Linked DNA regions of Flocculibacter collagenilyticus. Each later gene encodes a partner of the first gene's protein in a complex. Links are inferred from orthologs where the notes say so. Each region holds a gene or a part of one and is shown in the gene's direction. Other genes may lie near its edges. The genes, in order: uvrB and uvrD.

Region 1 (6,390 bases):
TAAAGCTATATAAATCAAATAGATATGTTATTTAAAGTGATTTTTTACTTTTCAGATAAACTCAGAGAAAGATTTCATTCCAGCTACATCTATTTTGTGAACATTATTAAGTAACAAGTGCAAAGATTAAGTAAAATCAACTTTTTTTAGTTAAAAAAATTTTAAAATGGCTTCTCACGCAAGTCGCTTTATTTGAGTAGATGACGTCGTGATTTCACGAAGATATCGTTTTAATGCCAACCTGTATTACTGTAATAAAAACTTAATATAGTAAAATTTACTCACTTCTTAACATTTACATCCCGAACTAAGAATAAAAAGAACATGGTAACGCGTTCCTATAGTTATACTTATGTATATATCTGCTAAGTAATACCTTTTAATATGCTAATTTTGAAAGAATTTAAATAGCATGCAGGCGGCATATTGCTTAGAATACTTAACTCTCTTTTCTTATCAATTAGGTTGCGACTTATTAATGAGTAAATCTAAGCCACCTGTAGACTTATTGGCAGGCGATATTCCCAATACATTAAAGCGCATGACAGTACCTATGATAATGGGAATGGTGTTGCTAATGACGTTCAATATAGTAGACACATTCTTTGTAGGCATGCTGGGCACTGAACCACTAGCAGCGATTAGTTTTACTTTTCCAATTACCTTTACAGTAATTAGCTTAGCTATAGGCCTAGGTATTGGCACGTCAGCAATTATTGCCAAAGCACTAGGAGCAGGAAATGTAGATGAGGCCAAAAGTGATGGAACTTGCTCGCTTTTACTCTCGTTTATTTTAGTCGGGTTACTTTCCACAGCCGGCTATTTTTTAATAGAGCCTTTATTTACTGCTTTGGGAGCTACACCGGCATTGCTTCCATTAATTCATTCATATATGGAAGTATGGTTTTTTGGTAGTGTTTTCTTAATCACACCAATGATAGGCAATAGTGTATTAAGAGCCAGCGGCGATACTAAAACGCCAAGCATAATAATGGCCTTAGGTGGGGCAATGAATGCTATTTTAGATCCAATACTGATTTTTGGTTTTGGTCCGGTTCCCGCCATGGGCATTCAGGGCGCAGCCATTGCAAGTGTGATTGCATGGACGATAGGCTTTTGCATCATCATATATATATTGGCTGTTAAGAAAGAACTGATTCATAAATTGCCGCCTAGACCACGTGTATTTGCTCCAATAGCGGCAAAAATAATGAAGATAGGTATGCCGGCAGCCGGGGCTAATATGCTTACGCCCGCCGCTATGGCGATTTTAACGGCAATTATTGCAACGTATGGTAAAGAAGCGGTTGCAGCTTTTGGTGTTGGTTCAAGAATTGAGTCGCTTGCTAGCTTGGTGGTATTAGCCCTGTCTATGACATTACCACCTTTTATTAGCCAGAACTTCGGTGCAGGCAAAATGGAAAGGGTAGAGCAGGCCTATAAAAAAACATTAAAGTTTGTTTTGGCATGGCAATTAGTTGTTTATATTTTGCTGGTTACCCTAGCGGGTGTTATTGCAAACATTTTTACAGACGATCCAAACGTTATCTCTATCATTAAATTATTTATCTACATTTTACCGCTCGGTTACGGTTTACAAGGCGTTATTATATTAAGTAACTCTTCATTTAATGCGCTACATAAACCGATGAATGCGTTATTGTTGAGTATTGTACGCCTATTCATTTTCTATGTGCCGTTTGCGTATTTAGGTGGTTATTTCTATGATATTCAAGGGTTATTTATTGGTGCCTTAATTGGTAATGTATGTACAGCAATGATTGCTTATAAATGGTTTATGACTCAATTTAAACAGCAAGCAGAAGCGAACCCTCAGCTAAATTCTGAAGTCTAGGAGCCGTGAAAATGGAAAGAAATTTTCAATTATCGTCACCTTATACCCCTAGCGGTGACCAACCCACCGCAATCAAGCAGCTTGTTGAAGGGCTAGAAAACGGGTTAGCGCAACAAACGCTTTTAGGGGCAACGGGCACGGGGAAAACATTCACCATGGCGAATGTAATCCAAGAAGTAAATCGCCCAACATTGTTAATGGCTCATAATAAAACGCTTGCCGCACAGTTATACGGTGAAATGAAAGAATTTTTCCCTAATAACGCTGTTGAATACTTTGTTTCATATTATGACTATTATCAACCAGAAGCTTATGTAGTCAGTTCCGATACGTTTATCGAAAAAGACGCATCAATTAATGAACATATTGAGCAAATGCGCTTGTCTGCCACTAAGGCATTAATGGAGCGTCGAGACGTTATCATCGTTGCATCTGTTTCTGCCATTTATGGATTGGGTGATCCTGAGCTTTACATGAAAATGCTATTGCATTTACGAGTTGGTGATTTAATGGACCAGCGTGTTATTTTACGCCGCCTTGCTGAAATGCAATACACCCGAAACGATATCGACTTTAAGCGTGGCACATACCGTGTTCGCGGTGATGTAATTGACATATTCCCTGCTGATTCAGATAAATTTGGTGTACGAGTTGAGCTTTTTGATGAAGAAATAGAGCGAGTAAGCTTGTTTGATCCTCTAACTGGTGCCATTGAAAAACACACCACACGTGCCACTATTTTCCCTAAAACTCATTATGTAACGCCGAGAGAAAAAATCCTTTCAGCAATAGATGAAATAAAAGTAGAGCTACAAGAACGTAAGAAGCAATTATTAAGTAATAACAAACTTGTTGAAGAACAGCGCATTTCGCAACGTACAATGTTCGATGTTGAAATGATGAACGAGCTTGGATATTGCTCTGGGATTGAAAACTACTCTCGTTATTTGTCTGGACGCGCGCCGGGTGAGCCGCCTCCAACATTAATAGATTATTTTCCTTCGGATGGATTATTAATTATTGATGAGTCGCACGTTACCGTGTCGCAAATAGGTGCCATGTACAAAGGCGACCGCTCGCGTAAGGAAAATTTAGTTGAGTATGGATTCAGGTTACCGTCTGCCCTAGATAATCGTCCGCTTAAATTTGAAGAGTTTGAGACCATTACACCTCAAACTATATATGTATCTGCAACACCCGGTAAGTACGAATTAGAAAAATCATGCGGTGAAGTTGCAGAGCAGGTTGTACGACCCACAGGACTGCTTGACCCAGAGATTGAAGTGCGGCCAGTCGCCACGCAAGTTGATGATTTATTGTCTGAAATATACCAACGCGTAGAACTGAAAGAAAGAATATTAGTAACGACTTTAACCAAACGAATGGCAGAAGACTTAACCGATTACTTGTCTGAGCATGGTGTTAAAGTAAGGTATTTACACTCTGATATCGACACTGTAGAGCGAGTAGAAATTATACGCGATTTAAGGATTGGCGAGTTTGATGTGTTAGTTGGGATAAACTTGTTACGAGAAGGGTTAGATATGCCAGAAGTCTCTTTAGTTGCGATTTTAGATGCAGACAAAGAAGGCTTTTTACGTTCAGATCGTTCTCTTATCCAAACTATCGGCCGTGCTGCTCGAAATCTACGTGGTAAAGCAATTTTATATGGCGATAAGATTACTGGCTCAATGCAGCGGGCAATTGACGAGACCAATCGCCGCCGCGAAATTCAACATGCATATAATGTTAAGCATGGCATTACTCCACAAGCACTTAATAAGAAAGTTACCGATATTATGGATGTGGGTGACGATGAAGTAGATGTAACTTATTTAAACGTTGCAGAATCGAAAACTAAATACGTAATGAAAACGCCTGCAGAGATTGCAGATGAAATAAAAACGTGCGAGAAGCAAATGCTGGAACATGCTAAAAACCTTGAGTTTGAAGAAGCAGCTGCGTTAAGAGATAAGGTAATGCAATTACAGGAAGCACTAAAGCGTGTCTGATTATAATAATATTATAGATAAGTTAAAAAGCACTCCTGTTGAACAGGGTCAATTGAAAAGGTTATTTCATGGTCGCGGGCAAACGTACCCTAATTTAGGGTTTATTAATGTTGATTATTACGGTGAAGGTTGGTTTGTTACTGTGTTTAATGAACTATCCGACGCAGAGTTTACGACACTAGAACAAGCATTAGTAGATTGCCAAGAAGCCAATTTTAGCGAGCAAGTCAGATTTATTGTTATTCAATATCGTCATGGTGTAGAAACAAAAAATAAGTATGTAACGAACACTCTTCTTCAAGTTCCTAAGCTTCCTGTGATAGCGCATGAAAACGGCATTAAATTTATAACTCGCCCCGGAGATGGACAGAATACGGGCGTTTTTCCTGATATGAAAAATGGCCGAGAATGGGTTAAAGAACAAGCCAATAATAAAAATGTGTTAAACCTATTTTCATATACGTGCGGTTTTTCGTTAGCGGCTATTGATGGTGGTGCAAACAATGTTGTTAATGTAGACATGAATAAATCTGCAATGGCGCAAGGGCAAAAAAATCATCACTTAAATGAGCTTGATTCCTCAAAAGCCAAGTTTTTAGCCCATAACATTTTTAAATCGTGGGGCAAAATTAAGAAAGCTGGTCCTTATGAGTTAATTATTATCGATCCACCGAGCTTTCAAAAAGGCAGTTTTATCTTAACGTCAGACTATCAAAAGTTACTTAGAAAAATTCCTGACTTAGCCACGGAAAATGCAGACGTAATGCTATGCGTGAACGCGCCTGAACTTGGCACTGACTTTATACATCAACAGGTTGCTGAGCATTGTCCGACGTTATCTTTTGAACAGCGCTTAGAAAATCATGCTGATTTTCCTGAGTTAGACGATGAAAAAAGCCTAAAAGTGATGTTATATAAGTTTAAGAAACAAGGTTAATGCAGTGAAGAAAATAGTATTAAATGAGCAGCAAAAAGCGTTTTTAATCAGCAAGCTACAAACTTATTTTGAAAATGAACTCGATTATGATTTGGGGCAATTCGACGCTGATTTTCTGCTAGACTTTATTGCTCAGCACTTTGGTGTTTACTATTACAATCAAGGCATAAACGATGCGCAGCAAGTTATTTCGGAAAAAGTAGAGCTTATTAATGATGCTCTGTACGAAATAGAGCAAGTAACACCTGTTTAGTATGGCTAGTATTTTTAGTAGCAAGTAGTGCAATACTAAGTAAGGCTGATAGCCACTGATTACAACAGCTCACGTCTTAACCATTCAACTGCTATTTTTAGGTGTAGGGAAGTGTATAGAATGGCAGTAATTTTTACCCTTCGTTGCAATATGTATACATATATTCTATACCTAACTATACACTAACGTATTGAATTTAAATTGGATTTATATTCAAGATACCGTTAACCTGAATCTACCGATAACGAATAGTGCTTATAAAGCGAGCGTGAATGAAAACATTATTAAATAATTACTTAGAGCGCATTCGTGCCAGCTTTTGGTTTATTCCTACCTTGATGGTCGTATTTTCAGGTTACCTTTCATTTCTATTCATAGATCTAGATAAAACCCGTCAAGGCAACATTACTTTTATCACAAAAATGTTAGGGGAGGTTGGCCCTGAAGGCGCTCGCTCTATCTTAACCATGATTGCAGGTTCAATGATTAATGTCACCAGTGTGGCATTTTCAATTACTATTGTTGCACTTACTTTAGCCTCTTCACAATTTGGTCCTCGATTATTGCGTAACTTTATGACCGACAGAGGAGTGCAATTTGTTCTCGGTACATTTATTTCAACGTTTATTTATTGCCTAATTATTTTGCGAGCAATTCATTTATCTGGTGAGCATTATTTTGTACCAAATTTATCTGTTCTGTTTGGCTTGGTATTAGCAATATTAAGCGTTGGCGTGCTTATTTACTTTATTCATCATGTGTCAGCATCCATTCAAGCTGATAACGTTTGTGAAGATGTGTATAGCGAGCTTACCCATCAAGTGCGTCGAATATTTCCCGCTGCGATTGGCAGTAGCGATTCAGGGCTTAATTTATCGGATGACGAAGTAGAGAGTATTGTTAAAAGTTATGCGGATAATAAATTCGAGATAACGGCACCGCGCAGTGGTTATTTGCAGGCGGTTGATCATGAAAGGCTATTGGCATTTGCAACAGAATACGACTACATAGTTCAACTTGATATCAGTCCAGGCGATTATATTTTTACAGGCTCATGTTTACTTACGGTATGTAGTAAAACGCGAATTGATGCAAAAACTACGAATAACTTGGCTGATTTGTTTTTTATTGGAACACAACGAACACCCGAGCAAGATGCAGAATTTGCTATTAGACAATTAGTGGAAGTGGCTATTCGTGCTTTATCTCCGGGTATTAACGACCCTTATACCGCATTAGGTTGTGTAGACCGCTTAGCTTCTACAATGTGTTATCTTACTGACAAGTCATTTCCTTCCCCCCATCGTTTTGACGATAATAATAAACTAAGAGT
Region 2 (6,430 bases), 1.5 Mb from region 1 along the record:
CACTGGAAAAAGCTTACTCGACGGCTATAAAGATGTAGGTAACTGGGCATTCTACCTGTTTTTGCTGCTCACCTTTATTACCATGTTCTTTGTACAAGCGGGCGTTACAATTGTGACGTCTGCACTCGCCCTCAATTTGTTTGGCGACCTCTTGAGTTTATCGCAGTGGGCAAGCTTCATTTTATTTACCGTCATCGTTATCTTAATTATTGGCCGCTACGCCCTACTGAATCGCTTGTTGAAATGGATGATGCTAATACTTGCTGTTTTTAGCGTACTTGCATGGTTAGCGGCTATCTCACGACTGGGCTTTACTCCAGCTAGCGCTATTAATACCAGTGATATGTTTAACACGCTAACTGCCGCAACCAGTATTGCGTTTATTGTTGCATTAATGGGATGGATGCCTACTTCGTTGGAAGTGTCGGTTTGGCATTCGCTATGGACCTTATCACGCAAGCAATCAGGTAAATTAATTGGCGTTACAGATGCCACGCTAGACTTTAAAATTGGCTACTTAACAAGTTTTATACTGGCCATAATTTTTACCTGGCTTGGAGCATTACTGATGTTTGGCCAAGGGGTTTCGTTTGCTAATTCAGCCGCTGCATTTGCTAGCCAATTAGTTAGTATTTATAGTAGCGCCTTAGGTGAATGGAGCTGGAGTTTAATGGCGGTGATCACTTTCATTGCACTATTTTCTACCACGTTTGCCGTGTCTGATGGCTTTCCACAAGTATGGAAGCGTGCCTATGTTATTCATCAGTCGAATAAAGTAACACCGATTAATCATTCGCAAGAGGCCAACGCCGATAGGGTTAATGTAATTAGTAATCGCGTGTATGTATCTAGCTTACTCATGTTAGCAATAGGCGGTTGGTGGATCATTTACGATTTTACTGCGGACATCAAAGCGCTATTAGACTTTGTCACCACAGTGTCATTCGTTAGCGCACCGATTTATGCTTGGCTTAATTACAAAGTGATTACCTCTAGCAAAGTGCCTTTAGCGCACCAGCCAACAGGTGTGTTTAAATGGTATACCTTAAGCAGTCTATCGTTATTAACTATATTTAGTGGTTATTTTTTGTATTGGCGATTTGGCTAACTAATTAGCCAAGGGTGTTGAGCTAAACAAGAGTGTGGTGTAAGCATGTGTGAGATTAATGAGCCGCAGGGGGCTGCGACTCATTCAATGTGCAATATGTTTAATGCCTATGTGTGTAGATTATGCAATGCGGCGCACACCGATCATCATTAGCCCCAAGGCAATAACAAAAATAGTGGCTGGCTCAGGGATGGTTGCAACACCCAATATTTCAACATCGTCGCGTGAGTCATCAACCCAAACCATAAATGCAGAACCTGAAAAGCTGCCATTAAATTCAAATGGCCACTCTGATTCAAACTGCGGGCCAGTTAGGCCAATTGCTGAATTACCTATTGTGATGTCATTTAATGCCGATAAGCTAACTTCTGAAAAGTTAATGTCATCGCTTGAATCTAAGTCGCCAACAAAAATATCAAAAATACTGACTTTATTTGAAAAAACAAATAATAAGCCTTCATCAGGATCGCTAGCAAAATCACTTGAAGAACCCGCATCCAGATCATTGCCATCATTCAATGATGACAATACACCTAAGCCGCTATCATCACGAAACACACCAAGATCGTTACCCACAACTTGGCTCCAACCTTCAATTTGATTACCCGATGCATCAAAGTTACCAGTCCACGCTGTTACAGATAATGATAAATTACCCGCGGTGAACATCATTTCGTTTGCCACCGTTTCATTATTGTCATCCCAGAACGGAATGTAATGATCTGCCATAAGCGTAGCCGAGGCGTTAAAAGAGAATACACTTTGACATAAGCAAAGCACAAAAAGAATGGACTGTTTCATGAATGGATTACTTCTTATTAGTGGTACAACAAAATTTTTATGCTTAAAGCAATAATCAAACCAACTTAAAAAGCCATTATAAAACATCAACTTTACTGCTTCTAAGTAACGAGCAGCATTTCTTATGTAAAATTTACTGACAATATTTTATTAGCGATTTTAATCTTATTTCCATTTCATAATTTTTAACCACTGTTATAATATACAGCACTTTTTATCTATTTTTTATACCGCTCATCGGCAGTCGACACATCTCAATGCTGTTCAGGTGACCAGAACTAATCAGGCGAATTATGGACGTTTCTCATCTTATTGAACATTTAAATGACCGCCAGCGTGAAGCGGTATCGGCACCATTGCAAAGCATGTTAGTGCTGGCAGGTGCTGGCAGTGGCAAAACCCGAGTGTTAGTACACCGCATTGCTTGGCTGATGCAAGTCGAGCAAGCGTCACCGTTTAGTATCATGGCTGTTACCTTTACTAATAAGGCGGCTGCTGAAATGCGAGGCAGAGTGCAAACTTTAATGGGCAGTCATGTTGGCGGGATGTGGCTTGGCACATTTCATGGGCTAGCCCATCGATTTTTACGCACACATTTTCAAGAAGCAAGCTTGCCTGAGACGTTTCAAATTTTAGACTCTGACGATCAATATCGCTTTATTCGCCGCACCCTTAAAGCATTAAATTTAGACGAGAAGCATTACCCACCCAAGCAAGTGCAATGGTTTATTAATAATAAAAAAGATGAAGGGCTGCGCCCACAGCACATTGAAAGCTACGATCACACCGAAAAGCAAATGCTAAAAGTGTACGCAAGTTATCAAGAAGCCTGTGACCGTGCTGGTTTAATCGATTTTGCAGAAATTTTGTTACGCGCACACGAAACGCTATTAAAGCATCCACCACTATTGCGCCATTACCAACAACGCTTCGAGCATATTTTGGTAGACGAGTTTCAAGATACTAACACCGTACAATATGCTTGGTTGCGACTGTTAGCCGGAGAACATGGCAACATTACGATAGTTGGAGATGATGATCAGTCAATTTACGGCTGGCGCGGCGCCAAAATAGAAAACATTCACAAGTTCACCAATGACTTTCCTAACGCGCAAACAATACGGCTAGAACAAAACTATCGCTCAACTAATACCATTCTAAAAGCAGCCAACCAACTCATTGAAAATAATAGTGCGCGTATGGGTAAAGAATTATGGACTGATGGCGATGCAGGCGAGCCAATCTCACTATACGCTGCCTACAATGAATTAGACGAAGCAAGGTTTATAGTTAACGCCATTGAGCAATGGTCAAGCAAAGGTAATACATTAAACGATGTCGCCATTTTATATCGTAATAATGCTCAATCGCGGGCACTGGAAGATGCGATCCGTCAGGCCAATCTAAAATACCGCATTTACGGTGGGCAACGCTTCTATGACCGACAAGAAATTAAAGACTCGTTGGCATATTTGCGCCTTATTACAAACCGCAATGATGACGCTGCCTTTGAGCGCATTATCAATACCCCAGCAAGGGGGATTGGTGAACGCACATTGGCAACCGTTCGAGACACCGCTAAACAACATGGGGCAACGCTGTGGCAAGCTGCGTTAACCTGCATTAATGACAAGCTTTTATCTGGCCGAGCAGCGAATGCCATTCAGCACTTTATTGATACGATTACAGCGTTTGAGCATAATATTGCAGACAAGCTCTTACATGAACAGGCAGACAGCATTATTCGTGACAGTGGCTTGTATGCCATGTATCAAGCAGAAAAAGGCGAAAAAGCTAAAACCCGCATAGAAAACTTACAAGAATTAGTCACGGCTTGTCAGCAATTTACGCCCAGTGAAGATACGGAAAATATGACGCCATTACAGGCGTTTCTATCACAAGCTGCACTTGAAGCAGGGGATGATCAGGCCGATGAATTTGAAGATGCGATACAATTAATGACTCTGCATTCTGCCAAAGGGTTAGAGTTTCCATTGGTATTCATGGCAGGTGTTGAAGAAGGCATGTTTCCAAGCCAACAATCGGCGGAAGAACAGGGCCGATTAGAAGAAGAACGGCGCTTATGTTACGTAGGCATTACGCGTGCAATGCAAAAGCTGTATATCAGTTATGCAGAAACACGCCGTTTATATGGGCAGGATAAATACCATCGTCCTTCGCGCTTTATCCGCGAAATCCCTGATGAATGTATTGAAGAAATACGCATGCGTGCAGCCGTCACTAGGCCATCAAATGCAGGTCGATTTGCTCCTGCAGCTAGCCATGTTGCTTTCGAATCAACCGGATTTAATTTAGGGCAACGTGTACTACATCCTAAATTTGGTGAAGGCACGGTATTAAATTATGAAGGAAGTGGCGACAGTGCCCGCATACAAATTAATTTTGATGCGGTGGGCACTAAATGGCTAGTGACAGGATATGCGCGATTAGAAGCCGTATAGGCGCAAATTGCGTTATTAAACCACTTCATCGTTAGAGAGCAGCTTGCTAACCACCGTGCGCATTTGCTGCTCTAGCTGCTTTTTGCCACTCAAACCTAGGTGTGTGCAACATTCAGCTAAGGCTTTATTTTGTAATACTCGCATGATCAGTAAATGGCTGTCATTCACTTGGTTGTTCAATTGGTCATTCGAATAATAAGTGCTTAATACACCACTCACTAGCTGCTTTATTACGTAGTGCTTTAACACAACCTCAACACTGAAATAATCTTTATTAAAATGAGCATAGGCGTGTAACGTGGTAATTTCGTACTCATCTAACGAATTGTGTATTCGTGGCGTTATTCGACTAGGCGCTGTAGTAGCTTGCGAGGTGGTTACATTTAACCTGTCGGCCTTTTTAGCAAAAGCGGCACTGAACAACTCGCACACTAGCGCAGCGTCCAAGTCAGCAAATACGGTACTTAACTGGATGGGAAAACTCGCGCAAAATCGTTGATATGCAATTGCCGCAATGGTATTACCTTCATCGTCCAGCGGTAGCAATAACGCAATACTGTGTTCGCCACTGGCTGCATCGCGTTTATAACCACAACGAATCGGCAAATAGCCTGCTTTATACCAAAAGCGGAGTAGCGATGTCGATGCACCAAAACTGGTTGATAATAAATGGAACTGGGCGTTGATGTAATATTGCTTCAAATAATTAAGAAAGTCAGAGCCTATTCCACACTCTTGTACATTAGGCTCAACGGCAATACGCACAACCCGCGCTATCTTTAGGCTGGCAGATTGGGGAATGCCACAGTGATTAATTAATGTTTGCGCCATTAAATGCCCTTGTGGCCTGCGCACACCTTGGCTAATTTCTTCAGTTAACTGTGTAGGTAACTCTCCTTCCTTAGATACTAACGTAACCGCAACAACCTGCTGTGAAACTGTTGCAATATGTACGTCTAAATTTGGTGCATCAAGTAAATATTTTAAATCTTGCGGTGTCGTTTGATAATGCGCTAATACCAGTAGTTCAAATACTTGCTGCAATAACTCATCGTCATTGCTTAGGGTTGTTGCAGTTATTAAGTCAAACTTTATCGCATCTGGCTCTACATTCGTCTGACTCAGCGCATGTGTATGTTTGCGCGGTGCGAGTAACAAGAGTTGATTAGTCCAACGCTCTAACGGGCAGCCTTGCCGCCAGCGAATTGGTGCACTCATTGTGACTTGTCGCCAATCTGGTGTTAACTTATTCAACACTTGTTTGAATCTAACATCAAAGCCTCTACCCGTCCCTTCATAGCCATGAATCGTGGTGGAAAACACAAGACGAGAGTGTCCTGATAACATAGCCGTCAAAATAGGCGTTGGAATGGCAGCAGCTTCATCCACAAGTACTAATTGGTAATGATTAAGTTGCTGCTCTATTTGATCGGGTGGAATAAAGGTAAGAGTTCTCTGTTCACCACCTTCTGTAAGCAGCGTGATAGAGGCAGCACCGCTCCACGGCGCGTTTAGCAAATACTGGCTTGCTTGCTCAAATAACGGTTTTACCGCAGAAATAGAAGGTGCCACTACCGCAATATGTGACAATTTAGACAGTAATAATTCAGCCGCGGTAATACCTAGTACACTGCTTTTACCTCGACCTCGGTCAGCTTTAATCACTAACGGTCTATTACGGTGTCCCGTGACCACCTGCTTAATCGCAGTATATGCGTCTAATTGATCTGCCGTTTTAAATCGCTCATCGACAAGCTCAGTGGTGGTGTTGATGTGCGATGCTGCGAGTAAATAACTGTCACTAAATAAACGAGCCTTTGCGTGAGATTGACTTGATGTTTTAACTGCATCAGTTTCAGTACAATCACTAGAGACATCGATAAAACGCTGTTTAAAATGCTGCGTTATTTCATCAATTTTATATGGATACACACACAGTGCATTGTTTTGATGATCGATATGTTGCAACCACGTGTCATTGTCAGGACTCAGTATAATGAAAAGGCCACCAGCACGAACACAGCCAGATATGATGCCTAGCGCATTTGGACTTAAACCA

The links.
Region 2: the proteins of uvrB (region 1) and uvrD are in contact, whole or in part, in a crystal structure (PDB 7EGT), measured with the Thermus thermophilus proteins. The link is inferred for Flocculibacter collagenilyticus from one-to-one orthologs. Residues at the interface, in WP_096411307.1 of Thermus thermophilus: Glu23, Leu25, Arg26, Asp27, Gly28, Glu29, Arg30, Phe31, Arg55, Glu326, Asp327, Phe328, Glu379, Ser382, Gln383, His398, Gly400, Arg401; in WP_096412145.1 of Thermus thermophilus: His654, Arg656, Phe657, Gln666, Asp668, Glu669, Lys680, Arg681, Leu682, Ser683, Lys685, Tyr686, Ala687.

What each region holds. Positions count from the first base shown.
Region 1 is NZ_CP059888.1:1,561,592-1,567,981, forward strand. Bases 1,430-4,366 are described here. They hold uvrB (excinuclease ABC subunit UvrB), read left to right. Parts: upstream 1,430-1,866; coding sequence 1,867-3,867; downstream 3,868-4,366. Other genes in these bases: HUU81_RS06945 (MATE family efflux transporter), read left to right, coding at 1,430-1,855; HUU81_RS06955 (class I SAM-dependent methyltransferase), read left to right, coding at 3,860-4,366. Outside these bases: more of HUU81_RS06945, read left to right, coding at 479-1,429; more of HUU81_RS06955, read left to right, coding at 4,367-4,804; HUU81_RS06960 (DUF2164 domain-containing protein), read left to right, coding at 4,809-5,057; HUU81_RS06965 (DUF2254 domain-containing protein), read left to right, coding at 5,330-6,390. UniProt on the Escherichia coli protein: The UvrABC repair system catalyzes the recognition and processing of DNA lesions. A damage recognition complex composed of 2 UvrA and 2 UvrB subunits scans DNA for abnormalities.
Region 2 is NZ_CP059888.1:77,990-84,419, reverse strand. The notes cover bases 1,810-4,786. They hold uvrD (DNA helicase II), read left to right. Parts: upstream 1,810-2,202; coding sequence 2,203-4,371; downstream 4,372-4,786. Other genes in these bases: HUU81_RS00335 (tRNA(Met) cytidine acetyltransferase TmcA), read right to left, coding at 4,387-4,786; HUU81_RS00345 (PEP-CTERM sorting domain-containing protein), read right to left, coding at 1,810-1,837. In the rest of the region: HUU81_RS00350 (NRAMP family divalent metal transporter), read left to right, coding at 1-1,108; more of HUU81_RS00345, read right to left, coding at 1,229-1,809; more of HUU81_RS00335, read right to left, coding at 4,787-6,430. UniProt on the Escherichia coli protein: A helicase with DNA-dependent ATPase activity. Unwinds DNA duplexes with 3'-5' polarity. Translocates on single-stranded DNA with 3'-5' polarity. Initiates unwinding more efficiently from a nicked substrate than double-stranded DNA.